DNA from 2 places in the Leifsonia sp. HAY1-4F genome. Region 2 is predicted to be linked to the other one. Evidence: riboswitches for the same ligand, from Rfam matches in the RefSeq annotation. Region 2 holds a riboswitch; the other holds the start of a gene.
The links. Region 2 has a riboswitch for thiamine pyrophosphate ahead of thiC (phosphomethylpyrimidine synthase ThiC). Riboswitches for the same ligand answer to the same signal wherever they lie in the genome.
Positions count from the first base shown of each region.

Region 1 (5,687 bases), on a different contig from region 2:
TCAGCATCGACGAGGCGTTCCTGGATGTGTCCGGCGCCCGGCGTCTGCTGGGGTCGCCGCGGCGCATCGCCGAACTGATCCGGTCCCGCGTCTTCGAGGAGACCGGCCTCACCTGCTCGGTCGGCGTCGCCGCGACGAAGTTCATGGCGAAGCTCGCGTCGGGCCGTGCGAAGCCCGACGGGCTCCTGGTCATCCCGCGCGCCGAGACGCTCGCGTTCCTGCGTCCCCTCCCGGTCGGTGCGCTCTGGGGCGTCGGCGCCAGCACCCAGGCGTCGCTCGAGCGGATGGGGCTGCTCACGGTCGCCGATCTCGCGGACGCCCCGTTGCACGTGCTGCAGAAGGCGGTCGGGGATGCCGGCGGGCGGCGGCTGCACGACCTGGCGAACGGGAGGGATGCGCGCCGCATCGTCACGGAGTCGCGCGAGAAGAGCATCGGGCACGAGAACACCTTCGGCGTCGACGTCGGAAACCTGGACACCCTCCGCCGCGAATTCCTCCGGCTCTCCGGGCGGGTCGGCGAGCGGCTGCGGGAACACGAACTGGTGGCGCGCACTGTCGCGATCAAGGTCCGCTTCTCGGACTTCCGCACGATCACCCGCTCCCGCACTCTGGCCGAGCCGACCAACGTGGGCCGGCGTCTCTTCGAGGAGGCCTGGGACGTCTTCGGCGCGCTCGGCCTGGATGTCCGGCAGACCCCGCTCCGCTTGATCGGGGTGCGTGCCGAGCAGTTGCTCGACGCCGGCGGAGACGCGCTCGCGCTGTGGGATCCCGACGAGGAGTGGCGCGAGGCGGAGCGGACCCTGGATGCGGTGAGCGCCCGGTTCGGGCGCGGCGCGATCGGACCGGCCTCCCTCGTCCGCCGGTCGAGGGACGCCGACGAGGAGGAGCAGGACGGACGCAACCCGAAGTACGTGAGCGATTGAGCCGGCATCCGGTGCCTGGTCAGGCCGGAGGGCGCGCGCTACGGTGGCTTCCATGACGAACATCACCCTCAAGCTCGCGGAGACCATCAGCGGCTCCGGTATCAAGTCGGTCTACGGCGAACCGATCGTCCTGGATGGCACGACCATCGTCCCGGTCGCCGCCGTGCAGTTCGGTTTCGGCGGCGGAGGTATGGGCGAGGGCGGCGAGGACAACCCGGGCGGCGGTGGCGGCGGCGGGATGGCCGTCCCGTTCGGCGCCTACATATCCGACGAGCTGGGCGTCCGCTTCCGCCCCAACCTGATCACCCTGCTGGCGGTCGGCATCCCCTTCTTCTGGGTGGCCGGTCACGCCTGGGCCCGCGTCATCCGCGCGCTCAAGAAGTAGTCCCCGAGCGCTTCGAGAACAGTCGGCCGAGCGTGAGGCGACTGCTCTCGCCTGCGCGCCCCGACCGGACGAATGGATGCGCGGCGCGAGGGATACACTGGGTGCGAACACGGGAGTCCGGTGAGCCGGGCTGAGAGGAGACTTCTCCAAGTCTCGACCGTCGAACCTGATCTGGGTCATGCCAGCGCAGGGAGGACCTTCTCACATCCCGTGCCCTGTTTCGCTGAATGAAAGGGCACGTACAGTGCACGCAACCATCTCCTCCACCGGCCTTTCGTCGCGCGTCCTGCGCTGGCGGGTCGTCGACATCGTCGTCGCGAGCGTCGTCGCCGTCGCATCCGGAGTCGTCTTCTGGGTCTGGGACATCGTCTCCAACCCCATCTCGGGCCCGGTCGGGACGGTCCTGCCCGGTTTCCAGGGCATCATCAACGGCCCGTGGCTGTTCGCGGGCGTCCTCGTCGCTCTCATCGTCCGCAAGCCGGGCGCCGCGCTGTTCGGCGAGCTGGTCGCCGCGGTCGTCTCGGCCCTGATCGGCACGCAGTGGGGTGTCGCCACTCTGCTCTCCGGCGTGGTGCAGGGCCTCGGCGCGGAGATCGTCTTCGCCCTGTTCCTCTACGCGAACTGGCGGCTCGTCCCCGCCCTGCTGGCGGGTGCAGGCGCAGGCGTCGCCGAGTCCATCCTCGACCTTCTGTACTGGTACCCCGGATCGAAGGCGGAGTTCATCGTCGTCTACGCGATCACGACGACGATCTCGGGCCTGATCGTGGCCGGCCTCGGCTCCTGGCTGCTGGTGCGCGCCCTGGCGCGGACCGGGGCATTGAGCCGCTTCGCCGCGGGCCGCGAGGCGCGGGGGACCGCGCAGGCCTGACGACGGTGAGCACGGGAGAGGGCGCCCCGGCGGCGGTTCGCGTCGCCGACTGGGGCTGGCGGTACGAGGGACGAAGCGCGTGGGCGGTTCGCGGCGTCGACCTGTGCATCGAGCCGGGGCAGCGGGTGCTGCTCCTCGGCGCATCCGGCGCCGGCAAGAGCACGCTGCTCGCCGGCCTCGCGGGCGTGCTCGGCGGCGACGACGACGGCGAGTCCGCTGGGTCGCTGACCGTGGCCGGGCGCCCGCCCGCTCAGTCGCGGGGGACGGCCGGACTGCTGCTGCAGGACCCGGACGCCCAGGTCATCCTCGCCCGGGTGGGCGATGACGTCGCCTTCGCCGGCGAGAACCTCGGTGTGCCGCGCGACGAGTTGTGGATGCGCGTCCGGCGGTCTCTCGCAGAGGTCGGCCTCGATGTGCCCCTCGATCACCCCACGGCTCAGCTCTCCGGCGGCCAGAAGCAGCGCCTGGCGCTGGCGGGCCTGCTTGCCATGCGTCCCGGCCTGCTGCTGCTGGACGAGCCCACGGCGAATCTCGACCCCGAGGGCGTGCTCGAAGTGCGGGATGCGGTGCTCGCCGCACTCGAGACGACCGGCGCCACGCTCGTGGTTGTGGAGCACCGCGTCGCCGTGTGGCAGGACCTGGTCACCCGCGTCGTCGTGCTGGGAGCGGACGGCGGCGTGCTCGCCGACGGCGCGCCGGACGCCGTGCTCGCCGATGCCGACGGCGAGCTCGGGCGGGCCGGCGTCTGGCTGCCGGGCACGCCCGTCCCCGAGGCACCCGTCGTTCCCGAAGGGATGCCGCTGCTGACCGCTCGCTCGCTCGCGTTCGGTCGTGCGGCGATGACACGCCCACGTCGCCGTCGCCGTGCGCGGGCGGGCGCGGCCGCGGCCGTGCCGGTCGGGCATCCCGTCGATCTCGAGGTGCGTGCGGGCTCCGCGTTCGCCCTCACCGGCCGGAACGGCTCCGGCAAGTCGACCCTCGCCCTCACCCTCGGCGGCCTGCTCCCCGGTCTCGGCGGCGAGCTGATCGCGGAGCCCCTCCTGGCCGACGGCGCCTCCTCGGATCCCGCATCCTGGCGCTCGCGCGAGCTGCTCACGCGCATCGGGAGCGTCTTCCAGAATCCGGAGCACCAGTTCATCGCAGGCACGGTCCGCGACGAGCTCGCCGCCGGCCCGCGCGCGCTCCACCTGCCGACGACTGAGGTCGACGAACGGGTGGATGAACTGCTCGACCGCCTCGCGCTGACCGATGCCGCCGCCGCGAACCCCTTCACGCTCTCCGGCGGTCAGAAGCGCCGGCTCTCGGTTGCGACGGCCCTCGCGACGCGACCCCGCCTCCTGGTGCTGGATGAGCCGACTTTCGGGCAGGATGCGCGCACCTGGCAGGAGCTGGTGCGGATGATCGCCTCCCTCCGCCACGAGGGTCACGCCATCGTCGCCGCCACCCACGACGCGGAGTTCGTGCGCGCCGTGGGTGCCGCATCCCTTCGGCTGGATGTTGCGGAGGTGACCGCATGACGCTCGTGCAGCCGCTGCGCACCGGCCCGCTGGCGACCCTGAACCCGGTCGCCAAGCTCGGCGCCTCCGTGATCGTCACCGTCGCGCTGCTACTCTCCATCGACCCGGTCTCGGCGGGCGTCGCGCTGATCCTCGAACTGGTGCTGCTGGCTTTCGCGGGCATCCCGGTGCGCACCGTCCTGGCGCGCACCGCCCCGGTCTGGATCGCCGCCCCGCTCGCCGGGTTGACCACGGTCCTCTACGGCCAGGTCTCCGGCACCGTCTATGTGCAGTGGTGGGCGGTGGAGATCAGCCAGGGCTCGATCGGCCTCGGCGCCGCGACCGCCCTGCGCGTGCTGGCGATCGGCCTGCCCGCGGTGCTCCTCTTCGTGACCATCGACCCGACCGACCTCGCTGACGGCCTGGCGCAGCTGCTCCGGCTGCCCGCCCGGTTCGTGATCGGCGGCCTCGCCGGTCTCCGGCTGGTCGGGCTGTTCGCCGAGGACTGGCGGGCGCTCACCCTCGCCCGCCGGGCGCGTGGGGTCGCCGAATCCGGTGCGATCCGCCGGTTCCTCGGCCAGTCGTTCGCCCTCTTCGTGCTGTCGCTGCGGCGGGGCACCAAGCTCGCGACCGCGATGGAGGCGCGCGGCTTCGGCGCGCCCGGACAGCGGACCTGGGCGAGGCCCTCCGTCTTCCGCGCGCGCGACTGGGCGGCCCTGGGCGTCGCGCTGGCGGTCGCCGCGGCGGCGGTCACCGCGGCCGTGGCCGCCGGGAGCTGGAATGCCCCGCTCGGCTGAGTCGGCGGCGCAGGCGCCCGCCGAGGCGCCGGCCGACCTCGCCGCGCTTTTCGTCGCCGTGACCCAGGCCGTGGATGCCGCCACGGCAGGCGGACGCACTCCCGTCATCCTCATCGACGGTCCGAGCGGTGCGGGCAAGAGCTCGCTCGCCGATCTCCTGCTCGCCGCCTGGCCCGCGAAGGGCCACCCGCGGCTGGTCCGGATGGACGACCTCTACCCCGGCTGGGACGGCCTCGACGCGGCGAGCACCGCGGTCGGCGACGACCTGCTCGAACCGCTCCGCGCCTCCCGAGCCGGATCCTGGCAGCGCTGGGACTGGGCGGCGGACCGTCCCGCCGGGCGTGAGACCGTCACCGGCCCCGAGCCGCTGATCGTGGAGGGGTGCGGCACGCTGTCCGTTCGCAATGCGGCCCTCGCAGACTTGACCGTCTGGCTGCGGGCCGACGACGCGCTCCGCAAGCAGCGCGCCTTGGCGCGCGACGGCGACACCTTCGCCACCCACTGGGACACCTGGCAGGCGGAGTTCGACCGCTTCGTGGCGCGCGAGCATCCACTCGACCACGCCGCGCTGATCCTCGACGTGTCGGCCCTCGATCTGAGCGCCGGGGTCCGCGACCGTCGATCCGGGACTATGGTGGACACATGACCGAGGCACGCCAGGACCCCGAATACATCGTCGAGTACGTGGACGGACCGCTCGCCGGCCAGACCGACCGCCGTTTCCTCATCGACGGCAAAGTGGATGAGCGCATCGGCGTGATCGCCGCGGTCGAGGGCCTCGAGTCCACCTTCTGGTACGTCGCCGGCGAGGAGCGCGAGGTGGACGGTCAGCGCCTGGTCGCGTACCACTTCGACCAGCCGGACTCCGACCCGGTCGAGTCCGACCAGGAGGACGAGTCGATCTTCGGCTACGGCGCCTGACCCCTCCCGCACTACCAGCTAGTGCGCCGAGCCGATGAGAAACCTGTTCGGCCTATCGGCGGACGAACGTCGCCGGCACCTCGTCGACCAGCCACACGCCGTTGGCCGAGCGGAAGAACTCCAGGCCCGCTTCCGCCATCGCGCCGGCGCACACGGTCAGGACGACTGGTCGTCCGTGACGTGCGCCGACCTTCCTGGCGGTTTCCACGTCGGGGACAAGTGCACCTGGCGTCGTAGCCCGGGGTTGATTCCCGTGGTCAGGATCGAATCGACCGACGACTCTGCCGTGCCGTGGAA
Region 1 is NZ_JBNDHX010000152.1:217-5,903, reverse strand. It holds partial or broken gene ACPYOG_RS18315 (Y-family DNA polymerase) at 1-923, shown strand, start outside; gene ACPYOG_RS18310 (spore germination protein GerW family protein) at 976-1,308, shown strand; TPP riboswitch at 1,408-1,518, shown strand; gene ACPYOG_RS18305 (ECF transporter S component) at 1,553-2,176, shown strand; gene ACPYOG_RS18300 (ABC transporter ATP-binding protein) at 2,182-3,693, shown strand; gene ACPYOG_RS18295 (energy-coupling factor transporter transmembrane component T family protein) at 3,690-4,469, shown strand; gene ACPYOG_RS18290 (nucleoside/nucleotide kinase family protein) at 4,453-5,115, shown strand; gene ACPYOG_RS18285 (hypothetical protein) at 5,112-5,390, shown strand; partial or broken gene ACPYOG_RS18280 (RNA 2'-phosphotransferase) at 5,443-5,687, opposite strand, start outside.
Region 1: linked by a shared signal. The riboswitch ahead of ACPYOG_RS18305 (ECF transporter S component) and the one ahead of thiC (phosphomethylpyrimidine synthase ThiC) in region 2 are both predicted to bind thiamine pyrophosphate.

Region 2 (24,496 bases):
GAGGGAGCGGTTGCGCCTGCGCCTGCGGCGCGGGTTGCTCCGGCGACGCCGGGAGCGGTTGCTGCACCACCCCGACGATGGCGGACTCGAGCCGCGTCGCCGGAACGAACGGAATCGGCTCGATCGCGGAACCGGTGAACACGGTCGCCAGCGAAGGGAGGCCCGTCGGCGCCGGTTCGGCCGCCGGCTCCAGCGCCCGTTTCGCCAACCGGAGAGCCTTGGCATCGTACGGATCGAGGCCCTGCGCGATGTCGATCAGCCAGTTGCCGCCCGCACGATCGAGCCAGCCGCGTCCTCGCCTCCCGGGATCCCACAGCGGCGAGAGGAGCAGGACGACGGCGAGTGGCGAGACCCACAGGCTCACCTGAAGGATCAGCGCACGCCCGAGCATGCGCCAGAATCCCGGCTTTCCGAGGGTCGCGGCCCGCACCGACCGGATGCCGAAGATCGCCTTCCCCACGGTGACGCCCTTCAGCCCGTGGAGAACGACCTGCGTCAGAACGAAGGCATAGCCGACGAAGAGGCTCGACAGCAGCAGGATCACCGAGACGAGCGAACCGGCCGTCCCGCTCGCAGCAGCCGCCACCAGCTGACTCATGCCGATGACCCCCGGCACGGCCACGACCGCGACGATCGCCACCTCGACCCCGAACGCGAGAGCGCGCCTGCCGATCGGGGCGGGCCGCAGGCCGAGCGCGAGCGCGTACTCGAAGTCCGGATGCGCGCCGAGGTCGCTGCCCGGCTCCGTCAGCCCCGTCGCAGCGGGCCCACTGCTCACTCGGTCTCCCCTTCGATCTCGTCCTCGATCGCGTGCCGAGGCTCCCCCAAGACAACCGGCCCGAGCATCCCCTGTCGATGGGGAGGCCTCACCATGCCCGTCGAGAAGCCACCCTACCGATTGCCGGCGACCTGCGTCCCGGCTGCTGCCGCGCCGCCGGTACTCCTGAGCCACTCATCGACGCCGCCGACGAGCACTCGGGTGTTCCCGAAGCCGGCGCCGCGGACGATCTCAGCGGCGAGCTCGGCCCGTGGTCCGGCCTTGCAGAGAAGCACGATGTCCGTCTCACGGCGCAGCCCGGCCGGCACACCGCGGGTGCGGAGGATGCTGAGCGGCCACGACCGGGATCCCGGCAGGTGCACGGCGGCGTACTCCTCCGGCTCGCGGACGTCGATGAGTTCGGGACGCCGCGATGACTCGGGTCGTGCCGACGCGAGAATCGCGCGGAGTTCCTCGACGGTGACCGTCCTCCGGGCCTCGACGCCGACGCCGACCTCTGCGCCGACCATCGCGGGCGCACAGCTCTCCGCGGACTGCGCGATGTTCCGCACCGGTCGCCGGCGGACGGCGGGGGCAGGGATCGTCAGCTCGCGCCAGGTGGCCTCGCCGATGTCGAAGAGCGCCAGCCGGCCGAGCAGCGACCTGCCCGTACCGGTGATGAGCTTGACCGCCTCGGCGGCCATGACCGATCCGGCCGCGCCGCAGAGCATCCCGAGCACGCCGGCCTCGCCGCACGACGGCGCCGACTCGGGCGGCGGAGAGTCCGGGTAGAGGTCGCGGTAGGTCGGGCCGTGCCCGGTCCAGAAAACGCTGACCTGCGCGCCGAACTGCAGGATCGAACCCCAGACGCAGGGCTTCCCGGCGAACTCGGCCGCGTCGGAGACGAGGTAGCGGGTGGCGAAGTTGTCGGCGCCGTCCACCACGAGGTCATAGCGCTCGATCAGCCCGACCGCGTTCTCGGCCATCAAACGGTAGGGATGCGTCTCCACGCGCACGAGCGGATTGACCGACTCGAGTGTGTCCCGTGCCGAGTCGACCTTGAGCCGGCCCACGTCACCGGTGCCGTGGATGACCTGCCGCTGGAGGTTGCTCGTCTCCACGCGGTCGTCGTCGACGATGCCGAGGGTTCCGACACCGGCGGCGGCGAGATAGAGGAGTACCGGAGATCCGAGGCCGCCGGCGCCGACCACGAGCACCCGGGCGTTCTTCAGCCGCCGTTGTGCGTCACCCCCGAACCCGGGGAGCAGCAGGTGACGCGAGTAGCGGTCCGCCTCCGCGGGACCGAGCGAGCCGGCCGCGTCGACCAGCGGGCCTGCGGCGGAGCGCGCCTCCCTTGCGCTCACAGGTCGGGCCGCCCGTCCATCGGCGACGACGCGAGCGAGACGGTCCGCCGGGGGATGCGGCCCGAGCGCGCGGCGAGGCGCCCCGCTATCACGGCGTGCCGGAAGGCCGCGGCCATGCCCACGGGATCCTGGGCGCGGGTGACGGCGGTGGCGAGCAGGACGGCGTCGCAGCCCAGCTCCATGGCGAGCGCCGCGTCGGAGGCCGTGCCGATCCCGGCGTCCAGGACGACCGGAACGCTCGCCCGCTCAGCGATCAGCGCGATGTTGTGCGGGTTGAGGATGCCGAGTCCCGTGCCGATCGGCGCGCCGAGCGGCATGACGGCCGCCGCGCCGAGGTCCTCGAGCCGGCGGGCGAGCGCCGGATCGTCGTTGGTGTAGGCGAAGACGACGAATCCGCGCGACACGAGCTGCTCGGTTGCGACCGCGAGCTCGGCACCGTCCGGGAGGAGGGTGTCCTCGTCGGCGATCACCTCCAGCTTGATCCAGTTCGTTCCGAGCGCCTCGCGCGCCAGCTCGGCGGTGAGCACGGCCTCCCGGGCGGTCAGGCATCCGGCCGTGTTGGGCAGCAGGCGGATGCCCGCGTCGGCGATCAGCCGGAACAGCGATCCCTCCGACGACGGATCGTGGCGGCGCATGGCGACGGTCGTGAGCTCCGTCCCGGAGGCGGCCAGGGCGGCGCCGAGCCCGGCCAGGCTCGGGGCGCCTCCCGTCCCCATGATCAGGCGGGACCCGAGCTCGACGCCGTCGATGGTCAGCGGGTCCGCGGCGGTCGTCCCGGCGGGCGCGTCCAGCGCGTCCATCGCAATCGGTGCGTCGGTGCGCATGGTCAACCTCCCTGGGTGGCGCTGACGATCTCGACCACGTCGCCGTCCGCGAGTTCCTCCGCAGTCCAGCCGGCGCGGGGCACGACGACGGAGTTCACGGCGACGGCCGTACCGAGGGCTCCTCCGTCCGGGATGGCGCCGGCCGCGTCGACCCGGATCCCGGTGAGGTCGGCGACGAGGTCGGCGACCGAGAACGCGGCCTCCGCGCTCCGGCTCTGTCCATTGACGGTGATCGTGATCATCGGATGGTGTTCCTCTCCGCCGCGGCGAGCGCGGCGTCCTGTGGTGCGAACCGGTGGGGGCGGAACCGGTTCCAGCGCTCGTCGTCCGGCAGCCCCTCCATGAGTCCGAGGCAGACCTCCGCGGCGATGGGGGCGAGCAGCACGCCGTGCCGGAAGAAGCCGGTCGCCACGATCAGGCCCGGCACGTCGCCGTCGCCGCTTCGCACGCGGCCGAGAAGGGGAGCGTTGTCGGGCGTCGCCGGGCGTGCGCGTGCCGTCGCCTCCAGAAGCTCCAGCTCGGCGACGGCCGGGAGGACGTCCTGCGCGTCCCGCAGCAGCCGATGGACGCCGGCCGCGGACACGCCGGCGAGCCCGTCCTCGCGCTGGGTCGCGCCGATGACGAGGGTGCCGTCCGCCCGCGGGACGAGGTAGACGCTCTCGCCGCGGACGAAGGCGCGGACCGTCGCGGTGAGCAGCGGCCGGAGCCGGTCGGGCACGCGCAGCCGCAGGATGTCGCCGAACACCGGGCGCAGCGGCAGCACCAGCCCGTCGGGCAGGTCGCCGATACTGCTCGCACCGAGACCGTTCGCGAGGACGACCTCTGTCGCTGTCACGGTCGTCCCGCGCTCCCCGCGGACGCCGGTCACCCGCGAGCCGGCGTCCGCCGGATCGCTGTGCAGCAGCGTCACGACCCGCTCGGGGACGATGCCGGCGACCGGTGCGCTCTCCAGTTCCGCCAGTAACCGCTTCGCCAGCAGGCGGGGATCGACCTGATGGTCGCCGTGGACACGGTACCCGGACGTCACCCGGGGGCCGAGGCAGGGCTCGAGCGTCCGGAGGTCGGCGAGGGAGATCGGGTCGGCCACGAGCCTCCGGGCGCGATGCGCCGCGTGGAGGTCCGCCAGGGCCCGCCGGTCCCCCTGGTCGACTCCGACCAGGAGGGTCTCGGTCGGCAGGTACCCGGTGGCGGTGCCGTCCGCCGCGAGCGCCTCGACGAAGTCGGGGTACCGTTCCGCCGACGCGACCATGAGCTCCAGGAGGGCGTCCTCCTGGTAGTGGTACTCGCTCACCGGCGCGAGCATCCCAGCGGCGGCGAAGGTGGCGCCACGGGCCGGAGCCGGATCGAACACCCGGACCGACCGGCCGGTCCGGGCGACCGTCCAGGCGATGGCCAGACCGATGATCCCGCCACCGACGACCACGACGTCCACGGCCTCGACGGCCTCGGACCCGGACACTCCCCCGGCCGCGGCTACCCTGGCCTCATGTCCCTCGCCGCCGCGCAACTCTATCTCTGCACCGATGCCCGAACCCGTCAGGGCGACTTCGCCGACTTCGCCGACGCGGCCTTCTCCGGTGGAGTCGACATCATCCAGCTGCGCGACAAGACCCTCGAAGGCGGCGAAGAGCTCGACGTCCTCGCGGTCCTTGCCGACGTCGCCGCCCGGCACGGCAAGCTCTGGGCGGTCAATGACCGCGCCGACATCGCCCGCGTCTCCGGGGCCCCTGTGCTGCACCTCGGGCAGAAGGATCTGCCGGCGCCGGTCGCCCGGACGGTCGTCGGGGCGGGCACGGCGATCGGGCTCTCCACTCACAGCGCCGAGCAGATCGACGCCGCGATCTCCGCCGACGGGCTGGACTACTTCTGCGTCGGCCCGGTCTGGCCGACGCCCACGAAGCCCGGCCGCGCCGGTGTGGGCCTCGGGCTCGTCGGCTACGCGGCCGCCCGCGCCGCGACGCGGCCGTGGTTCGCGATCGGCGGCATCGACGAGACCACCATCGGAGAGGTCGTGGCGGCGGGCGCCGAGCGCGTGGTCGTCGTGCGGGCGATCACCGAGTCGGATGACCCCGCCGGAAGCGCCGGGCGGTTGCGCGCGGCGCTCCCGGTCCTCGCGCACCACGGCTAGGGGCGGCCGGTGGTGGGCGCGGGAAGGTAGACCTTCCCGCCGGACTCGGCGAACTCGGCCGATTTGGCCGCCATCCCGGCGACCCGCTGCTGCTCGGTGACACCGCCGAACTGGTCGCGGATGTCCTGCGAGATGCGCATCGAGCAGAACTTCGGCCCGCACATCGAGCAGAAGTGCGCCGTCTTCGCCGGTTCGGCCGGCAGGGTCTCGTCGTGGAACTCCTGCGCGGTGACCGGGTCCAGCGACAGGGCGAACTGGTCGCGCCAGCGGAACTCGAACCGGGCCTTCGAGAGCGCGTCGTCCCGTGCCTGCGCGCCCGGGTGGCCCTTGGCGACGTCGGCCGCGTGGGCGGCGATCTTGTATGTGATGACCCCGGTCTTCACATCGTCCCGGTCCGGCAGGCCCAGGTGCTCCTTCGGCGTCACGTAGCAGAGCATCGCCGTGCCGTAGCGGGCGATCTCGGTCGCCCCGATCGCCGAGGTGATGTGGTCGTAGCCCGGAGCGATGTCGGTCACCAGCGGGCCGAGCGTGTAAAAGGGGGCGCCGTCGCAGAGCTCCTGCTGTCGCTCGACGTTCTCCCGGACCAGGTGGAACGGGACGTGTCCGGGGCCCTCGACCATGACCTGCACGTCGTACGTCCAGGCACGCTTGGTCAGCTCGGCGAGGGTGTCCAGCTCGGCGAACTGGGCGGCGTCGTTCGCGTCGGCGATGGACCCCGGCCGCAGCCCGTCGCCGAGGGAGAACGCGACGTCGTACTGCGCGAAGATCTCGCAGAGTTCGTCGAAGTGCGTGTAGAGGAAGTTCTCCTGGTGGTGCGCCAGGCACCAGCCGGCCATGATCGAGCCGCCACGCGAGACGATCCCGGTCACCCGCTCCGCCGTCAACGGCACGTACCGCAGCAGTACGCCCGCGTGGACGGTCATGTAGTCCACGCCCTGCTCGCACTGCTCGATGACTGTGTCCCGGTACACCTCCCAGGTGAGCGCGGACGCATCCCCGTTCACCTTCTCCAGCGCCTGGTAGATCGGGACGGTTCCGATCGGCACCGGCGAGTTGCGGATGATCCACTCACGGGTCGTGTGGATGTCGTCGCCGGTGGAGAGGTCCATCACCGTGTCCGCGCCCCAGGTCGTCGCCCACTGCAGCTTGGATACCTCCTCGGCGATCGAGCTGGTCACCGCGGAGTTGCCGATGTTGGCGTTGATCTTCACCAGGAACGCCTTGCCGATGATCATCGGCTCCGACTCCGGGTGGTTGACGTTGTTCGGGATGATCGCCCGGCCGGCCGCCAGCTCCGAACGCACCAGCTCGACGTCGCAGCCCTCCCGCAGCGCCACGAACCGCATCTCGGGAGTGATCACTCCTTCGCGGGCGTAGCGCATCTGCGTGATCGTGCGTCCGGGGAGCGCCCGGCGCACCGGCGGCTTGGCGCCGCGCCACTCCGCCGACGCCTCGCCACGGCGGATCGCCGAACGGCCGTCATCCTGCAGGTTGCGCTCCCGGCCCGGGTACACCTCCGTGTCGGCGCGGCCGGCGATCCACTTCTCGCGGAGCGGCGGCAGACCGACGACCGGGTCACTGCCCGGTCCCTCGGTCCGGTACACCGTCACCGGCGGGTTGGCCGTGCCGTCCGGCGAGGGGTCCAGACCGATCCGATCGACCGGCACGTGGAGGTCGTGCTCCGTGTCGTGCAGAAAGGCCAGAGCGCGTGCAGTTACGACAGAATCCATCGAGGAGACTCCTACTTCCTTCGCCGGAATTACCCGGACAGGTTCGAACGGTCGCAGGCCGCGTCAGCCCGATCTCAGCCCTTGCGAGGGCTCCCGTGTGGATGCACCGACCATAGCGCACGATCCGGAGGGGCGTCGAACCGACCTGCTAGGGTCGCGCCATGAGCCCCCGCGAGCACAGCATCCCGCGCGTGCTCAGCATCGCCGGCACGGACCCCACCGGCGGTGCGGGCATCCACGCCGACCTCAAGAGCATCGCCGCCAACGGCGGGTACGGCATGGCCGTCGTCACCGCCCTCGTCGCGCAGAACACCACCGAGGTCCGCACCATCCACACCCCTCCGCCCTCCTTCCTCGCCGAACAGCTCGCCGCCGTCAGCGACGACGTCACGATCGATGCCGTGAAGATCGGGATGCTCGCCACCGCCGACAACGCCGCGGTCCTCGGCGCATGGCTCGCCGAGACCACCCCGCCGATCGTGGTGCTCGATCCTGTGCTGAAAGCCAGCACCGGCGACGCGCTGGGACGCGACGACCTGCTGCAGGCGCTCCGCGGCCTCCTGCCGCTGTGCAGCGTGGTCACACCCAACCTGGACGAGCTCGCAGCGCTAGCCGACGAACCGCCTGCGTCGTCCTGGGACGCGGCGATCGCGCAGGCCCAGCGGCTCTCCGAGGCCTACGAGGTCGCTGTGCTCGTCACGGGTGGGCACCTCGGCGGTGCGACCTCCCCCGACGCCGTGATCGATCCACGGGACACGCTCGGCACCGGCCGGGCCGTCTCTTCGCTGATGGCGCCACGAGTGGCGACGGCGAACACCCATGGCACGGGCTGTTCACTGTCGGCCGGGCTGGCCACGAATCGCGCACGGTCGGGAGACTGGCTGGACGCTCTCCGGGTGACGAAGACGTGGCTGACCGGCGCACTCGCATCAGCCGATCGCCTCGACGTCGGCCGTGGTCCGGGCCCGCTCGACCATTTCCACCACCTGTGGCCGGAGGGGGACGGGTCGGCGGTCGCCGAGCAGGATCCGGTGGCGTGAGGTCAGGCGACCTCCTCGGCGAAGGGGCGGAGCCGGAGCCATTCCTCGCGGTCGAGGCGGAGGATCGTGCCGTGCTTGGTCCCCGGCGCGATCCGCACGCGGTCGGCGGGGACCGGACTCCAGTCGCCGCTGACGGGATCGGTGCTTTCCAGGGCGAAGTAGCCCTGCGGGCTCGTGCTGTACTGATCGAGGAAGAGATACCACCGGGACTCGTGGGGGTCCTTCAGGACGATCGGCGCTTCGACGCCGGCGAACAGGTCCGCTCCGATCAGCGTGCCGACCGTGACGAAGTCGTCGGCGAAGAGTCCGGAGCCGACCTCCTGGTGGATTCCGGACCTGCCCGGCCCATGGCTCTCGTCCTTGCTGAACCGGTGGACGCGGCCGTTCTCCTGCAGGAGTGCCGTGTCGATGATGTCGAGGCCGCTGTCGATGAGCGTCTCCGCAGGGGTGAACCGCACGAAGTCGCGCGTCCGGGAGTACAGGATGCGGCTGTAGGTCTCGCCCGTGTGGTCGCCATCGGACTCGTCGAAGAGGCACGACGACCAGAAGACGAGGTGCTCGCCGGTGTCCGGGTCGACCGTCGTCTCCGGGGCCCACGCCATCCCGGCGGTCGCCGGAGCGACCTCCACTGCGCGCGGGCCCGTCCACTCGACCAGGTCGTCGGAGTCCCAGACGATGAGCGAGCGGCTGCCACGCCGTCGCCAGGCGTCCCAGCCGGCGTCGTCTCCGCCCCAGACCCGGAGGTCCGTGCACAGCACGTGGAACCGTCCCGCCGCATCCTTCACGATCGCGGGGTCGCGGACGCCCGTCGTGCCGAGAGTGGAGGTCAGCCGCGGCTCACCGTTCCAGAGCGGAAGCCACCGCAACGGGGAGTCGCCCTCGCTCAGCGAGAAGTGGATGCGCTCCGCATAGCCGTCCGGTTCCTCCCGGAAGTGGGCGAACAGGTAGCCGTACTCGCTGCCCATCAGCAGGTGCCGAGATCCGTCCACGGGCCGTTGGCGTCCCCGGGAGTCTGATTCCTGGTCGACCACTTCGCCTGCCAGCGGTGACCGGCCTGCACCGCGATGTCGCCCTCGTTGTACTGCCAGCTCGCCGTCCAGGTGCGGCTCCAGCCGGCCTGGCACTGCGTCCGCTGACCGACCTGCGCCCAGGCACTCCACGGGGAGGCCCCGGGCACCTGGCCCTGCGTCCACCATTGGGCGATGAAGTTGTTGCCGTCGTACGTGACCTGGTCGCCCTTCGTGTAGACCTGGGCCGCGCTCCAGGCGGTTCCCAACGGCTGGAGTCCGGCGATCGCATCCGCGATCCCCTGCGCCGCGGCGTCGACCTCGGCCTGGGTGGGCGAGTCGCCCGCGAGCGTCGCCTTCCCCGACGCGACCGCCTGGTTCAGGGAGTCGATGGAGGCAGCGGTCCAGATCTCCGGGTCCGCCGCCGTTTCGCCGGCGGAGATCCGTGCCGTGAGCAGCGTCGTGTCGACGACGCGCTCCTTGAACTGCAGTTCGGCGACGTTCGCGTATCCCGTGGATGTGAAGTACCGCAGGTAGCGGTAGGCGATCCCCGAGGTCACGGGCAGGTCGTACCACTGCACGGCGGACACGCCGCTCACGGTGGCGAGGGTGTCCCACGTCGCTGCGTCGTTCGAGCCCTGGAAGACACCGCCGTTCATCCGGGCGAAGTTCCCGACGCGCGGCAGGAACCGGACGCTGCCGACGGTGCGGGCGTTGCCCGCGCCGAGGTCGACCTGCACCCAGCCCGCCGCGGTCTTGGTGTCGGTGGCCGTCGCCGGATCGCCGTCGAACGCACGCCAGCCATTGTCGGCGGCGTTCGCCGTGCCGTCCCAGGAGGCGGAGGAGGCGACCACCTGCGAACGCGCGACGGAGATCGTCGGGAACAGCGACGATTCGGGGACCAGGATCGACTTCGCGGCGGCGAGCCGCTTCAGCACGCTGGTGCGGTCCGCCCCTGGCGCGTTCCACTGGGTGCGCAGGGCGGCCACCTTCTGGGCGTACGCATCGGCGCTCGCACGGGTCGACGTGGAGGTGTCGGCCACCTGGGTGTCGAAGTAGCCGTCGGCGTAGGTCAGGCTGCCGTAGAGCTGGACCTCTGCGAGGTCGCCGCTCCACGCCGTCTGGTTGATCAGGCGGAGGTAGCGGTAGGACTGGCCTCCCGCGGCGACCGCTCCGGCGTCCGACCACGTGCCTTCCGCGGCGCCGGAGAGCGCTGTGGTCAGATCCTTCCAGGTCGTCCCGTCGTCGGAGGCCTGGACCACAGTGCCGTTCGCCCTGGTCGCCTTGGTCGCCCTCGGCAGGAGGAAGACCTGGTCGAGCGCGATCTTCGCGTCGGCGCCGAAGTCGATCACGTAGTACGAACCGGTGGCCGTGTTGAGATCGCCTGCGGTGTCCGCCCTGCCGTCGAAGAGCAGGTATCCCACCTGGTCCGCGCTCAGTCCGTTGCCGGGCCACTGCTTGTCCGAGGCGGTCACCTTCGCGTCGTTCGCGACGTCGACCAGCTTGCTCCCGTCGCCGCCGACGAACAAGGCGGACCCGTCCGTGGTGCCGTAGAGCGTCGGCCCAGCCGTGCCGCGGGCATCCGTTTCGTCGATGGCCAGCGTCACCGGACCGGACGCCGTCGCGGCGACCGGCGCTGTCACGGTCCAATGGACGCCGTCGGAGGAGGCGGCGGCGACCTTCGTCCCTTGGATCGTCGCCGACACGGAGCCCACGGCGGTCTTCGTGACCACCGAGACCGTCACCGGGTCGCCGGAGGAGATCTTGCCCGCGATGGCCTTCGGCGAGCTGATCGTGGCCTGAGCGACCTCGTTTCCGATCTCGTGGCGGTCACCGAAGACGTGGAACTCCGTCAGCTCCATCAGGTTCACGATGGTGTTGTGGAGCACGTCCGGCTGGGGATCCAGCATCTTGATCCGGAAGTAGCGGAACTGCTGGCCGGCCAGGTCGGGCGACACTGCGAGTGTCTGGAAGTCCTGCGTCATCGTGGTCAGACCGGGCGTCAATCGCGTCCAGTTGGTGGCGTCGTTCGAGCCGAACACCGCCGAGCCCGCGATCCGGTCGGCGAAGATGTTCGACTCCAGGCCGAACGATGACGCCGACACGCGGAAGTCCGGCCCGAAGTCGAACGTGTGGGTGAGGTTCACCGCCTGCGGATAGCTCGATCCCGTCAGGTTGCTCGAGTCGTCGAGCTTGCCGACGTCGGCGCCCATCGTCGAACTGGTCAGCAGGGCCGGGTAGTTCAGACTTCCGTCCGCGATCCGCGGCGACACCAGCCGGAGACCGGCGGTCGCCGCGACGACCTTCTGCACGGCGGCGAGGTAGTCGGCGTCCGAACCGTGGTGGGAGAGCGTGGTCGCGTCGGCGACCGCAGCGGTGTAGGCGGCCGAGGTCGCGCTTTCGTAGATCGCGTTCGAGTCGAAGCCCTGTTTCGCAAGCGTCAGGGCGCCGTCGCGCGATGTCGCGGAGTCCAGTTCGATATGGCGTGCGGCCACAGTCGTCCCGTCATCCACCGAGACCACGACGTCCGCGGAGCCCGCTGCAGCAGGAGCCCAGGTGAGCGCGCCGGACCCGGAGTCCAGCGATGCCCCGGAGGGGAGGCCGGCAGCCGTGTACGTGAGGGTCTCCCCCGTACCCGGATCCGTCGCCGCGAACGCCGTGACGGAGGACGCGCCGGCGTAGCCCACGAGGCGGCTGGGAACCGTGGTCGGGAGAACAGGAGGAGTCGAATGGGAGGCGATCGCGGTGTCGATGCTGTCGATATCGACGTGGCCGCCGGTGCCGTTCGCCTGGAGGTAGATCAGATCGCCGATCGACTCTCCGGTGGCGAGCTTCACCAGGACGTTCCGCCACTGCGACCCGGTGTCCGGGATGGTCACCGTCTCGTCGAGCCCCGAGGTGAGCCGTAGGTCGACTGGTGCGTCGGTGCGAACGCGCAGTCCGATGGTCTTCGCGGCCGTCGAACCCTCCAGGAACGCGATCTTCGATCCGGCCGTCGTCGCGCCGAGCCGGACATAGCCGGTGGTGCCGTCCGTGCCGGACTCGACCTGCCCGGAGATGTCGGTGTAGCGGTCCTCGACCTCCAGCGTCGTGCCGCTCGTCTCCTTCTTCGGGACCGAGCTGCCAGCGGCCGCGGCCGGCATGTAGAGCCAGAAGTCGCCGCCGCCGTCGACGCCGTCCCAGGCGTTCTGCGCAGACCCGCCGTAGTAGTACGTCAGCGGCAGCCGCTTGGTGAACGCTTCGTAGAAGTGCGGCGCGACGGTCTTCAGATCGAGGCCCCGGTCATACGTGTAGTAGTAGTACAGGTCCCAGAAGCTGGCCGTGTTGAATCGGCCGCGGTAGCCCGAGGAGATGTGGTTGTACGTGTCGCGGATCGTCCCGTCCGGAGAGATCGCGTACGCCACAGGGGTCCACGCAGTGTCGTAGCCGAGCATGTACTGCCAGAAGTAGTCCGCGGCCGAGAGGATGCGGTCGCCGAGGAACTCGTAGGGACCGACGGCGTTCGCTGCTGTGGAGATCGTGCCGGCGGTCGGGTCGACCTTCGTCCCCTGAGCCAGCATCATCCGCGCCAGGTAGTACGCGTTGGTGATGTCGCCGCCGCCGTGCGCCTGGTCGCGCCCCATCTCGACGTGCTGGACGTGCGGGTCGGCGATCGCCTGGCCGGTCGAGTCGTCCTTCGTGACCATCCGGAACAGTCGCGAGATGGAGCCGTTGAAGCCCTGGTCCGTGGCCGTGGCGTTGACGGTGAACCACTCGACCGCTTCGGCGTAACGGGGAGCGTTGTCGGTGAAGATGTATCCGGCCATCGCACCCATCAGCGGGTACGTGTGCTGGTTCATGAAGTAGTTGTTGTCGTGCTGGAAGGTCTCGATGACCGGCGTGATCAGGTTCTTCGTGAAGGCGGCCGTGTCGGCGTCGGTCCACGGCGTCTCCTCGTTCGCGCAGGAGCTGTAGCGGAGGATCTCGGCGGCGGTCACCATGCGGTTCATCGGGATGCCGGTGTGGATGTGCGCGTCGGTGTAGTAGGCGTACTGGCTGGGGTCCATCTGCTCCCAGATCCGGATGATGTTCATCGCGTTCTTGCGGTAGACCTCCGATCCGGTGAACACGTACATCAGGGTCTGCGTGTACGCCTTGAGGCCGTCCGCGATGAACCTGCCTTCCACCCCCTGGCTGTTGAAGGCCACCGTGCCGGGCTTGGTCGGGTCGGCGCTGCTCGCGTTCGACGACGAGGCCGTGGTGCTGGCGGCGGAGGATTGCGTCATCGACGCGTAGTAGCTCGACCACGGCTCGGCGCCTGTCGCGATCTGGGTCCTGGCGTTCTCGAGCACGGGAGCGGTCAGTCCGACTCCAGGATGGACGAAGCCCTGGCTGCTGACCGTCGGATGGAACTCGACGGTGCAGGTGGTGGCCGTCACGGCCGATGCGACCGGCACGGCCGCGGCCACCGGCGCGGCGGTCGCCGGGCTTGCGGCGAGCTGCAGAGTGGCTGCCGCGAGCACGACCGCGATCAGTCCGCTGAGGAATGCGAGTCGGCCCCGCGGGCGGGGTGAGGGAACACTGCGCTGTTGCACGATCGGTACCTTCTTCGTTGACGGTTGGAGCTGATCGGAATGAGAGTGGATAGCGTTTTCCATGATGTGACGCGCGGTCAGGCCATGCGAGCGAGCTCGGCGAACTCGACCGCATGGCGCAAGGGCTGGCCGCGCGCGTGCCTGCGGACCTCCGCGACGGCGGACTCCCCGATCCTGCGCAGCTCGTTCCCGGCCGCGCCGGCCAGGTGCGGCGTCAGATGGACGTTGGGGAGGCTGTAGAGGATGTGCCCCTTCGGCAGGACTTCGGGGTCGGTCACATCGAGGACAGCGCGCAGCCGCCCCGACCGGAGTTCTGCGATGAGCGCATCCTGGTCGACGATGTCGGCCCGAGCCGTGTTGACGATGGTCGCGCCGTCCGGCAGAGCCGCCAGCACCTCCCGTGAGATCATCCCCCACGTCTCCGGGCGGCTGGGCGCGTGAATGGAGAGGACGCTGCTGCGCCGCGCGAGCTCGGAGAGGTCGGAGACCAGTTCGGCGCCGAGGAGACGCGCCTGCTCCTGCGTGCAGAACGGGTCGAAGACGAGCACCCGCAGGTCGTAGGCCTGCAGCAGGCGGATCACCCGCGACCCGATGCGTGAGGCGCCCACGATCCCGACGGTGCGGCCGAAGTTGCCGATGGCAGGCAGCTCCGCCTCCCGGTGGATCTCGCGCTGCTCGGCGGCGTACGTCCGAGCGACCCAGAAGGCGTCCTTCCCGGCGAGCACGATCATCGCGACGGTGAACTCCGCGACGGGGACGGCGTTGGCCCACGCGCCGGACGACACGACGATGCCGCGGTGCCAGGCGTCGGGATCCACGAACCGGACGGTGCCGGCGGCATGGACGATCGCGCGCAGGCCGGGCAGCTGATCGAGCTCGTCCCGCGTGAGCTCCGGGCCACCCCACCCGGTGATCAGGGTGTCGATCGCCGGGCGTTCGGCCGGATCGAGGTCCGCGACCGAAGCGATGGCGCGAGCCGGGTCGATCTCGACGTACTCCTGCAGCTCGGCGATGTCGTCGGGCGAGAAGAGGAACGGGATCAGGTGCTGCCCCATCCCGAAGACGGCTTTCATCATGATCTCCGTGTGCTCGTGGTGAGGGTGAAGCGGCTGAAGGTCGCGGTGAACGCCTCATCGACGAGGTCGAAGGCGTTGACCGCGGCGAATGTGCCGGTGAAGCGCAGAAGCGGCCCGAAGTCGTCCGACAGGAAGGATGCGTCGACCTCCGGCCCGAACGGTTCGAGGGCGCTTCCGTCGTCGCGGCCGGCGGCGAAGCGCGCGGTGCCGTGATCGAGCTCGGCGCGCAGCCGCCAGGGTCCGGCATCGGCCGCGCTCCGCGCGAGCTCCACGGATCCGTCGACGCTCCGGGCGGTGAGCACGAGGACGATCCCGCCCCCGCCCTCCTCGAATTGCTGGCCGCGCTGTGGCTCGCCCTCGGGCTCGGCCCAGGTGAGCTGCAGCGAGATGTACGCGGAGGAGTTGTACCAGAGCACCAGACCGGCGGAGTGCGCGAACGTGGCCGGGTGCGCCTCCATGGTCACCTCGGCGACGGCGTGGTGCTCGGTGAGGCGCTGGCCGACGAGGCTGTTCGCGCGCCAGGACTCGATTCCCTGGCGTCCGCGCAGCCGGAACGAATGCTCGTCGACGACGTCCACCCACTCGCTCGTGGCGGGAGCGCGAAGAGTGCTCCACGGCCAGTCGAGCACTGCGCTCCCCCGGGCCGGCCCGGTCGCCGCCCGCTCCGGGGCGGGAACCGCCGGGACGGCGACCTCGACAGCAGGATGCCAGCCTCCCTGCGCAAGGCGGGGCCAGCCGTCGTCGTCCCAGACGATGGCCTGCACGGCGGTCTCCCGGCCGAGCGGGCTCTGCACTCCACTCGGGGTCCGGATGGGCCGGGAGACGAGGTGCACGAGGTACCAGGAACCATCGGGCGCCTGCACGAACTCACCGTGCCCGGCCTTCTGCAGGGGCCACTCCGGGTCGTCGCGCGTGGTCAGCAGCGGCTGCCGGTCGATCTCGTACGGCCCGGTGACGTCGCGGCTTCGCGCGACGAGCACGCCGTGCTCGACACCGGTGCCTCCCTCGGCCAGCGAGAGGTAGAACCAGCCGTCCTTGAACAGCAGCTTCGGACCCTCGATGAGCGTGTCGCGCTGCAGGAGCAGCTGCGTCCCGCCGACCGTGCGGAATGTCCCGTCCGTGCGCTCCAGCTCGGTGAGGACGATGCCGGAGAACCGGTCGCCGTCCGGACGATGGTCGTTCTGCAGGTTGGCGAGCCAGGTCCGCCCGTCGTGGTGGAACAGGGACGGATCGAAGCCGTGCGAGGGCACCCGCACCGGGACGTCCCAGTCCGAGAGCGCGCCCTCCGCGACGGCGGCGGTCGTGATGTACGTGGACAGGTTGAAGTACGGCTTCTGGAGGGATTCCACGATCGAGTAGGTCACCCAGAGCCTGCCCGCGGCGACACTCAGCGCCGGCGCCCAGATGCCGGCCGAGTCCGCATACCCGGCGAGCGATCCCTCCGGGACGGCGCTCGCGACGTGACCCGCGTACTCCCAGTCGATCAGATCGCGCGACCGGTGGATCGGGATGGTCGGGAACCACTCGAACGAGCTCACGGCGACGAAGTACCACTCGCCGAGCCGGACGATGGACGGATCCGGGGCGAAGCCGCGGATGACCGGGTTCGTCAACAGCCCCTGTTGCGTCGTCGTACCCGTCACCGGACCGGCCTCCCGGTCGATGCGCGGACGATGAGCTCCGGCAGGAGGTCGGCGTGCCTCGGCGCTCCGGCCGCCTGCGCCTGCGCGAACACGTCGATCGCGGCGACGCCGACGCGCCGGTAGTCCTGGCGGATCGTCGTCAGGGCCGGCGTGAAGAACGCCGCCCCCGGCTCGTCGTCGTACCCGACCACGCTGATGCCGTCCGGGGCGGGACGCCCGGCACGGGCATAGGCGTGCATGACCCCCAGCGCCACCTGATCGCTCGCGCAGAAGACGGCCGACGCCGTGGATGCGAGCAACCGTTCACCCGCGGCGAAGCCGGATGCCGCCGACCAGTCGCCCGGGACCACATCCACGGGCTCGAGCCCTGCCTCCTCGAGCGTGTCGAGGAAGCCCTGCGTTCTGGCCTGTGCGTGCACCAGGTTCGCGGGGCCGGCGACGTGCGCCAGCTCGGCGTGCCCGAGCGCGAGGAGGTGCCGGGTCGCCTGCACCGCACCGTTGTACGAGTCGATCGTGACCGACGAGGCGGTCTCGTGCTCCGCCAGGGCGACGACGACCGGCAGACGCCGGGCGAGGACGGCCGCCACCTTAGAGAAGATGTCCGCGGTCGCGACGAGGATCGCACCCGAGGCGCCCTCCTCGATCTTGCGGCCGACGACCTCCAGCAATGAGCTCTCCAGGTGATCCGCGGGTGCGATAACGTCCGCCTGGGTGACGAGGAGACCGCGTCGGCGGCCCTCGGACGTGACACCGTCGAGGACGCCGTGCAGGATCGTCGGGTTGATCCCGTGCATGGCGATCAGTGCGATCTGCGTCGTCCCCGCAGGGGCGCCGTGCGCCGGGACGATGTACCCGAGCTCGCGCATCGCCCGCTCCACCCGGTCCTGGGTGGACGCGCTGACGACCGCCGAGCCCTGGATGACCCGGGTCACGGTACGTGAGCTCACGCCGGCCGTCTGGGCGACGTCGAGGATGGTCGGCCGGTACTCCAGAGTCATGCGCGCGGGACCTCGAGCCTCCACTCGTCGGCCCAGCTGATCCGCGCACGGCCGCCGGAGATCTCCATCGGGAGCCACACCGCCGGGGAGTTCGCCAGATCGTCGCTGAGCCACCGGTCGCCGACGTAGACGAAGGCCGGCCGCGCGCCGTCGCCGACAGGGACGACCGCGCTCACCTGCGAGTCGAAGGTCGCGGATCCCGGGGGCGCGATGTCCTCCCAGGTGGACCAGGGCCCGCTCAGGTCGGCCGCCGTCGCCACTTTGTTGTCGTTGGTCGACCACCCGGTGAGATCGGACCCGAACAGGTAGTAGAGGCCGTCGTGACGGACCAGCGCGGGCGACTCGTACCCGCCCGACTGATCGTCCTTGCGCGTCGTCGCCACGATCGCCTCCACCGACAGGTGATCGGGAGCCAGCCGGTAGATGTGCAGGCCGTTGTCGCGGTCCTCGGAGAGCAGGTACCCGACTCCGTCCTCCTGGTAGACGCCGATATCGCGGCTGACGTTGCCCAGTGGGCGCTCGCTCCCCACATACCGGAACGGCCCCACCGGGTTGTCGCCGATCGCGTAGCCGACGCGGGCGAAGCGGTAGTCGGCGGTGTCGACGTGCAGGAACATCACGTACGCGCCGTCCGGACGGCGGAGCACCTTCGGACGCTCGATGATCCGGTCGGGACCGAGGTCTCCCTCGCCCGCGACCAGCGAGTTCCCCTCGAAGCGCCACTCGGCGAGATCCAGGGACGAGTAGCAGGCGACCGCCGTGAACACCGATCCGGCGCGCTTGTCCTCGCCCCAGGCGTAGAAGCGGTCGCCGAAGCGCTGGATCCCGACGCCGTGCAGCTGGGCGATCTCGCCGGTGTCGTCGATGAATGCGGTGCCGGGGCGGATGTCGGCGGGACGGGTGGATTCGAAGGTCATTTGATGCTCCCCATGGTCACGCCGGATTTCCAGTACCGCTGCATCGCGATCATCAGAAGGACCATCGGGATCGTCGCGACGAGCGAGCCGGTGATCACCAGGCTCGTCAGATCGACCGTGGAGTCGACCCCGCGTTGCAGCCACGAGTACAGCCCGAGCATCACGGGCCACTTGTCGGAGTCGCGCAGGAACACCAGCGGCCCGAAGAAGCCGTTCCAGGATCCGACGAAGTGGAGCAGGAAGATGGTCGCTCCCGCCGTGGTCAGCAGTCGCAGCCCGATCCGGAAGAAGATCCGGTACTCCCCCGCACCGTCGATGCGTGCGGCCTCCATCAGCTCGGCCGGCATCGCCCCCTCGGTGTAGACCTTCGCCAAGTACACCGCGAACGGGCTGAAGAACGCCGGGACGATCATCGCCCAGATCGTGTTGTAGATGCCGAGCTGCACGTACAGCAGATACGAGGGGATGGTGAGCAGCGTGCTCGGGATGAGGAAGGAGGCGATGATGAAGGCCACGGTCGCGCCGCGTCCCTTGAACCGGTACATCGCCAGTCCGTAGCCCGCGGCGAGCGCCACAAAGGTCTGCCCGAGCGAGCCCAGCACCGCGTACACCGTCGAGTTCCACAGCCACAGCGAGAAGATGCCGTCCTGGTAGGAGAACAGCGAGGCGAGGTTCTCGAAGAGGTTGAAGTGGGAGAACCAGAGACCGCTCGTCGTGAAGAGGTCCTGCTTCGACTTGGTGGCGGAGACGATCAGCCACCAGGCGGGCCCGATCGAGTAGAGCGCGAACGCGACCAGCCCGATGATGACCACCCACTTGGCGCCGCCGCGCCGGCCGGCCATCTCGCCCGCGTCATGCTCCACGGCCCGGCGCCGCCGTCCGGATCCACGCGGGGAGGCGCTGCCGGCGTCCAGCAGGTCCGGGCCGGCGATCTGTGTGTCGATGAGGCTCATTTGTCCACCCTGTTCGCGAGACGGTAGATCACTGCCGAGGCGATCCCCACGACCAGGGCGAGGATGATGGAGAGGGCAGCGGCGTAGTTGAGGTTCCCGACCTGGAAGGCCTGGTTGTAGATGACCATCGTCGGAGTGAAGTCCTTGGTGATGGTCTCCGGGGAGACCGTCCGGAAGAGCGTCGGCTCGGCGAAGATCTGCAGCGTGCCGATGATGGAGAGCAGACCCGTGAGCACCAGGGTGCCGCGCACGTAGGGCACCTTGATGGAGAAGGCGATGCGCACTTCGGAGGCGCCGTCGACCCGCGCGGCTTCGAAGACATCCCGTGGGACGGCCTGCAGCGATCCGTACAGGATCAGCATGTTGAACCCGATGGTGCCCCAGACGACCAGGTTGCCGATCCCGACCCAGACCATGTTGCCCGCGAAGAAGTTCACGTCGAGCCCGACGAGCGCCAGGACCGGGCGGATCGGGCCGACGTTCGGGCTGTACAGGTAGAGCCAGATCATGGTCGCCACGATCCCCGGGATCATGTACGGGATGAGCAGCAGGAGCCGGAACCGGTTGGCCACGCGCCGGCGGACGGCATCGAGGAGGAGGGCCATCGTCAGGCTCACCATCATCGTGACGGGCACCATGACGGCGGCGTAGATGGCCACCCGGATCATCGACGCCCAGAACGTCTCATCGCCCAGTGCGCGCACGAAGTTGTCGAATCCCGTGAACGACGTCTGCGCTGCGCTGAACCCGAGCCCGGAGCTCTTCACCGTGAAGAAGCTCTGCCCGAGCCCGAGGAGGACGGGCAGCACGGTGAAGACGGCGAAGCCGGCGACGAAGGGCCAGGTGAAGGATGCTCCCTTCAGCGACTGCACGTGCCGCCACGACATCCGTCGTCTCGGCCGCCGACCGGCGCTCGGGAGCGGAGTGCTCCGGGTGGCGCTGCGCGCGGGCCCGGCTTCGCTCGTCTTTGTGGCCGAAGACATCGCCGTCTCCTTTCCGGGAGGGGTGCGCCGCTCGGGCGCACCCCTCACCTGTGTTACTTCGCGACCGTGTAGTTGATGCCCTTGGTCTTCAGGTCCTGGACCACGAACGCCTGAACGTTCTCCAGTGCCTGCTTGACCGTGATCTGCTTGGCCATCGCCTTGCCCCACTGGTCCTGGAGCTCAGGGAACCAGGCGTCGTAGTCCGGGCCTTCATTGAAGGAGCCGATGGCGGCGGACTGCGCCTTGGAGATCACAGCGCCCACCTGATCCTTGCTCTGCGCCGGGTCGATGAGCTTGTCGGGCACGATAGCCGCGGTGTACTTCGACACGTCCTTCAGAGACGTCGGCAGGCTGATGGCGTCGGTCTTCGTACTCTTCGACGCCGCGATTCCCGCGGCGGAGGTCGCCACCCAGGTCTGGTACTCGACCGCGGCGGCCGGGTCCTTGCAGCCGACCGGCACGATGCCGGGGTTGGCGATGCCGGGCGTCTTGAAGGGTCCCGAGTCGCTCAGCTGCGGGAAGTCCACAGCCTTCCAGGTCCCGAGGGAGGCCTTGAGGTTGGTCTGGTAGCCGAACAGCGACCACCACGCCAGAGGAACGGTCGCGAGCTTGCCGCTGTCGAAGTACGCGTAGAGCGAGGGCCGGTCCTGGTACGTCTGGTGCGACGCGAGGTCGTTGTCCACGATCTGCTGGATCACGTCGGCGCCCTTCAGCGAGTTCGCGTCGGTGAAGTTCACCTTCCAGCGGTCGCCGTCGATCGTGAACCACTTGGCGCCGGCGAGCTGCTCGATCTGGATGAGCGTCGAGGGGTCCTCACCCGCGAGGTTGATGACCGTGATGCCCTTCGGCTTGAGCTGCTTGCCCGCGGCGATCAGGTCGTCCCACGTCTTCGGCACGGCGATGCCGTTGTCGCTGTAGACCTTCTCGTTGACCAGCGCGAACGTCGCATCCGGGCCGCTGGGGAACCCGTAGTACTTGCCGTCCAGCTTGGCGCCGGCGAGCGCTCCCGCGGAGAACTTGCTCTCGATCGGCTTGATGTACTTCGTGATGTCCTGCGCCCAGCCGTTGACGACCGCTGTCGTCACCGGGCCGGTGGCGGGCACCCAGCAGGGGATGCCCTTCTTGGACTTCATGACGTTGCGGAAGTTGGTCACCGTCGCCGGGTTGCTCGCCTGCAGGACGTAGTTGACCTGGACATCCGTGTGGCTGGCGTTGAACGCCTTGACGATGTTCGGGGTCATCTCGGCGTCCCAACCCCACACGTCGATGACGGCGGGCTTCTTCGAGGTCGCGGACGCCGATGGGCTGGAGGGCGCGCTGCACCCGGCCAGGAGGCCCAGGGCTGCGACCCCGGCTACCAGGGCGAGCGCACGGGTGTGTGCTTTTCGCATTCGTTCACTCCTTCGTGACGTGAGTGGAGGACTCACGGATCTGCTTGGTGCTGTCTCGCGTGGAAAACGCTATCCGTAAGCTACGGTGCGTCAGTGGGGGTTGTCAACACCTCGTGGATGTCCACCGGCTGACAGGCATACGGAAACGAACAGGGCGCGAACAGGCGCGGACCGGACGCTGCGTCCTACGCCTTCGCCGGGGTGCTGGCCCGGACGACGACCTCGCCCGTGAGCTCGAGTGTCCGCGGTCCGCGCGTCCCGGTCTCGCCCAGCACCTGGTCGACCGCGAGGGCCGCCATCTCCTCCAGAGGGATCCGGACCGTCGTCAGGGGCGGGGTCAGATCCCGGACCAGGGGGACGTCGTCGAATCCCGCGACTGCGACCCGGCCGGGCACGGCGACCCCGTTCTCGCGGAGCCTCGCGATCACTCCGAGAGCCATCGCGTCGCTCACGGCGAAGATCACCTCGATATCGTCGAGGCGGTCGATCAGCGCCCCGGCGGCCGCATACCCGCCGTCGCGATCGAAATCTGCTGAGACGACGAGGGCAGGGTCGATGGAGAGCCCTTCGCTCGCCGCCTCCTCCATGAATCCGCGCAGCCGCTCCTGCGACGTGATCTGATCCGCCGACGCCGCGACGATGGCGAATCGCCGGTAGCCCCGGGCGATGAGGGCGCGGGCGAGTGCGGCGGAGGAGTCGGCGTTCCGCAGCAGCACCTCGTCGAACCCGAACGAGTTGGCGCCGATCACCGACACGCGTCCACCCGCATCGGCGAACGCGGTGAGCTCCTCCCGGAACGCCTCCTCGCGAACGGCGTCGGTCGTGCGGCTCACAGCGATGACCACAGCCTTCGGCCGCTGGCCGCGCAGGGCGCGGAGCGCATCCAGCTCATCCGTCCCGGTCAGCCCCGACAGACCCACGATCAGCGCGTTGCCCGTCTCCCGGACGCGCTTCAGAGCACCGGACACCAGGGCGGACGAGCCGGGATCGTCGATCTCGGAGACCAGGATCGCGACGGTGGACGATGCGCCCGCCGACATCGCCTGCGCCTGGGTGTTCGCGGTGTAATCCAGAGATCTGGCCGCCGCGAAGACGGCCTCCCGCACCTCGGGGTCGAAGTTGGCCGTCGAGCGGACACCGCCGTTGAGAACCCGGGAAACCGTGGCGCGCGAGACACCGGCCAAAGCGGCGACGTCGTCGAGGGTCGGCTTGGAGGAGCGACGCGTGGCCATGGGTCGACAGTAATGGACGCGTCGGGCGGCGGCAGCGGCCGTCACCTCGCGCGCGCGTGTGAGAATGTCCCCATGACGTCGGGGAACGACGGTGGCGTCTTCTGCGCATGCCGATCATCGCGGGGAGGGCCCGGATATGGCGACTAAGCGCTCCCCGTCGCGGGCGACCCTGCACGACGTCGCGCGCGAGGCGGGCGTCTCCATCGCCACGGCGTCCCGGGCGCTCAACGGCAGCGACCGCGTCGTGCGCCCCGACATCTCGGCTCGAGTGCACGAAGCCGCCCGTCGCCTCCGGTACGTGGCGAACGTCTCGGCTCAGTCGGTCAAGCGTGGGGCGACGTCGACCATCGGGCTCGTCGTCAACGACATCGCCGATCCGTACTTCGCGGCGATCGCCAGCGGGCTGATCACCGCCGCGAAGGCGGCCAAGCTGACCGTCACCGTGACCGCGAGCGAGGGAAGCCCGGAGCTGGAACTGCGGAGCGTCCGCGATCTGCGCGCTCAGGGACATCGCGCGATCGTCATCGCCGGCAGCCGCCACTCAGGAGCGTCGTACGACGAGCTGTCCGGCGCGCTGACGGCATTCGAGCGGTCCGGTGGATCGGTCGTCCTGGTCTCGCAACCCCTCCTGCCGTTCCGCACCGTCGCGGTCGACAACGCCGGAGGCGCCCGGGGTCTCGCCCTGCAGCTCGCCGGGCGCGGGTACCGGCGGTTCGCCGTGCTGAGCGGGAACCCGGAGCTCGTCACGGTGGCGGACCGGCGCGCGGGGTTCGCCGAAGGACTGGCCCAGGTCGGGCTGTCCATCCAGGAGGACGACACCTTCGTCGACGCCTTCACCCGGGACGGCGGCTACCGGGCCGCGGAGAAGCTCATCGCCCGCGGGCTGGATGACATCGACCTCGTCTTCGCGGTCAACGACGTCATGGCGGTCGGAGCCGCCGCGGCGTTCCGGGACCACGGCATCCGGGTCGGCCGCGATATCGGAGTGGCCGGGTTCGACGATGTCCGGATGGCCCGCGATGTGACGCCGAGCCTCACCACGGTCGCCGTGCCCCTGATCGACATGGGCAGGCTCGCCTTCGCCCTGGCACTCGCCGAGCCGGAAGACGATCCGGTTCGGATGCTGCCGGCCACGGGTGTGATCCGGGACAGTACGCCGAGGCGCGAGAGGCGGACCGGGCTTCCCGGCGCCGGCGTGCGCTGATCGTCCGGAGTCGGGACGCATCGGTTGACTTCCGAGTTGCTTTAGCCCTACGCTTCACGATTATCGAACCGGTTCGATAGATCGGGTTGCGTTCCGCTCGCGCGCGGCGGCGTCTCGCACTTTCTGCGGCGATCATGCCCGCCGGCAGTATGCCAGGCCTGAAAGCGGGCAAATTGTCGAACCGGTTCGATTACTAAGGGCTGTACACGACAAGGGAGTTGTAATGACGAAGATAGATCGCTCTGTTCTCCGGGCGGGGGTGTTTCTGGCCGCAGCGGGACTCGTCGCGGCAGGTGCGACCGCAGCTTCGGGCGCCTCTGCCAGCTCGCCCGCTGTGGAGCCGGTGAGCGCGGCGACCGCGCCGGCGGACGTGTCTCAGAAGATCGACGACGCGGTGACCTCGGGCCAGGACAGCTTCACCTACGATTCCACGTGGGGAACCGCCTCCGGCGTCTCCGACCTCTATGACGGCACCGTCCACTGGAACAATGCGACCAACGGCGTCGGCAAGTTCACGTTCTCGGGCACGAGCGTGGCCCTCCTCGGCGTCCGCGATGTCGACCAGGGAATCGTGACCTTCTCACTCGACGGCGGAGCAGCGACCACCGTCGATGACTACCAGGCGACGCGGTCGACCCAGTCGACTCTGTTCAGCAGCGACGGCCTGACCGAAGG
Region 2 is NZ_JBNDHX010000004.1:25,065-49,560, forward strand. It holds gene ACPYOG_RS01675 (RDD family protein) at 1-778, opposite strand, end outside; gene ACPYOG_RS01680 (ThiF family adenylyltransferase) at 892-2,121, opposite strand; gene ACPYOG_RS01685 (thiazole synthase) at 2,118-2,921, opposite strand; gene thiS (sulfur carrier protein ThiS) at 2,948-3,187, opposite strand; gene thiO (glycine oxidase ThiO) at 3,184-4,404, opposite strand; gene thiE (thiamine phosphate synthase) at 4,432-5,073, shown strand; gene thiC (phosphomethylpyrimidine synthase ThiC) at 5,070-6,803, opposite strand; TPP riboswitch at 6,802-6,910, opposite strand; gene thiD (bifunctional hydroxymethylpyrimidine kinase/phosphomethylpyrimidine kinase) at 6,965-7,843, shown strand; gene ACPYOG_RS01715 (glycoside hydrolase family 43 protein) at 7,846-8,832, opposite strand; gene ACPYOG_RS01720 (galactose-binding domain-containing protein) at 8,808-13,424, opposite strand; gene ACPYOG_RS01725 (hydroxyacid dehydrogenase) at 13,502-14,500, opposite strand; gene ACPYOG_RS01730 (glycoside hydrolase family 43 protein) at 14,497-16,143, opposite strand; gene ACPYOG_RS01735 (LacI family DNA-binding transcriptional regulator) at 16,140-17,141, opposite strand; gene ACPYOG_RS01740 (family 43 glycosylhydrolase) at 17,138-18,058, opposite strand; gene ACPYOG_RS01745 (carbohydrate ABC transporter permease) at 18,055-19,011, opposite strand; gene ACPYOG_RS01750 (carbohydrate ABC transporter permease) at 19,008-19,994, opposite strand; gene ACPYOG_RS01755 (ABC transporter substrate-binding protein) at 20,048-21,385, opposite strand; gene ACPYOG_RS01760 (LacI family DNA-binding transcriptional regulator) at 21,571-22,617, opposite strand; gene ACPYOG_RS01765 (LacI family DNA-binding transcriptional regulator) at 22,754-23,821, shown strand; gene ACPYOG_RS01770 (carbohydrate-binding protein) at 24,045-24,496, shown strand, end outside.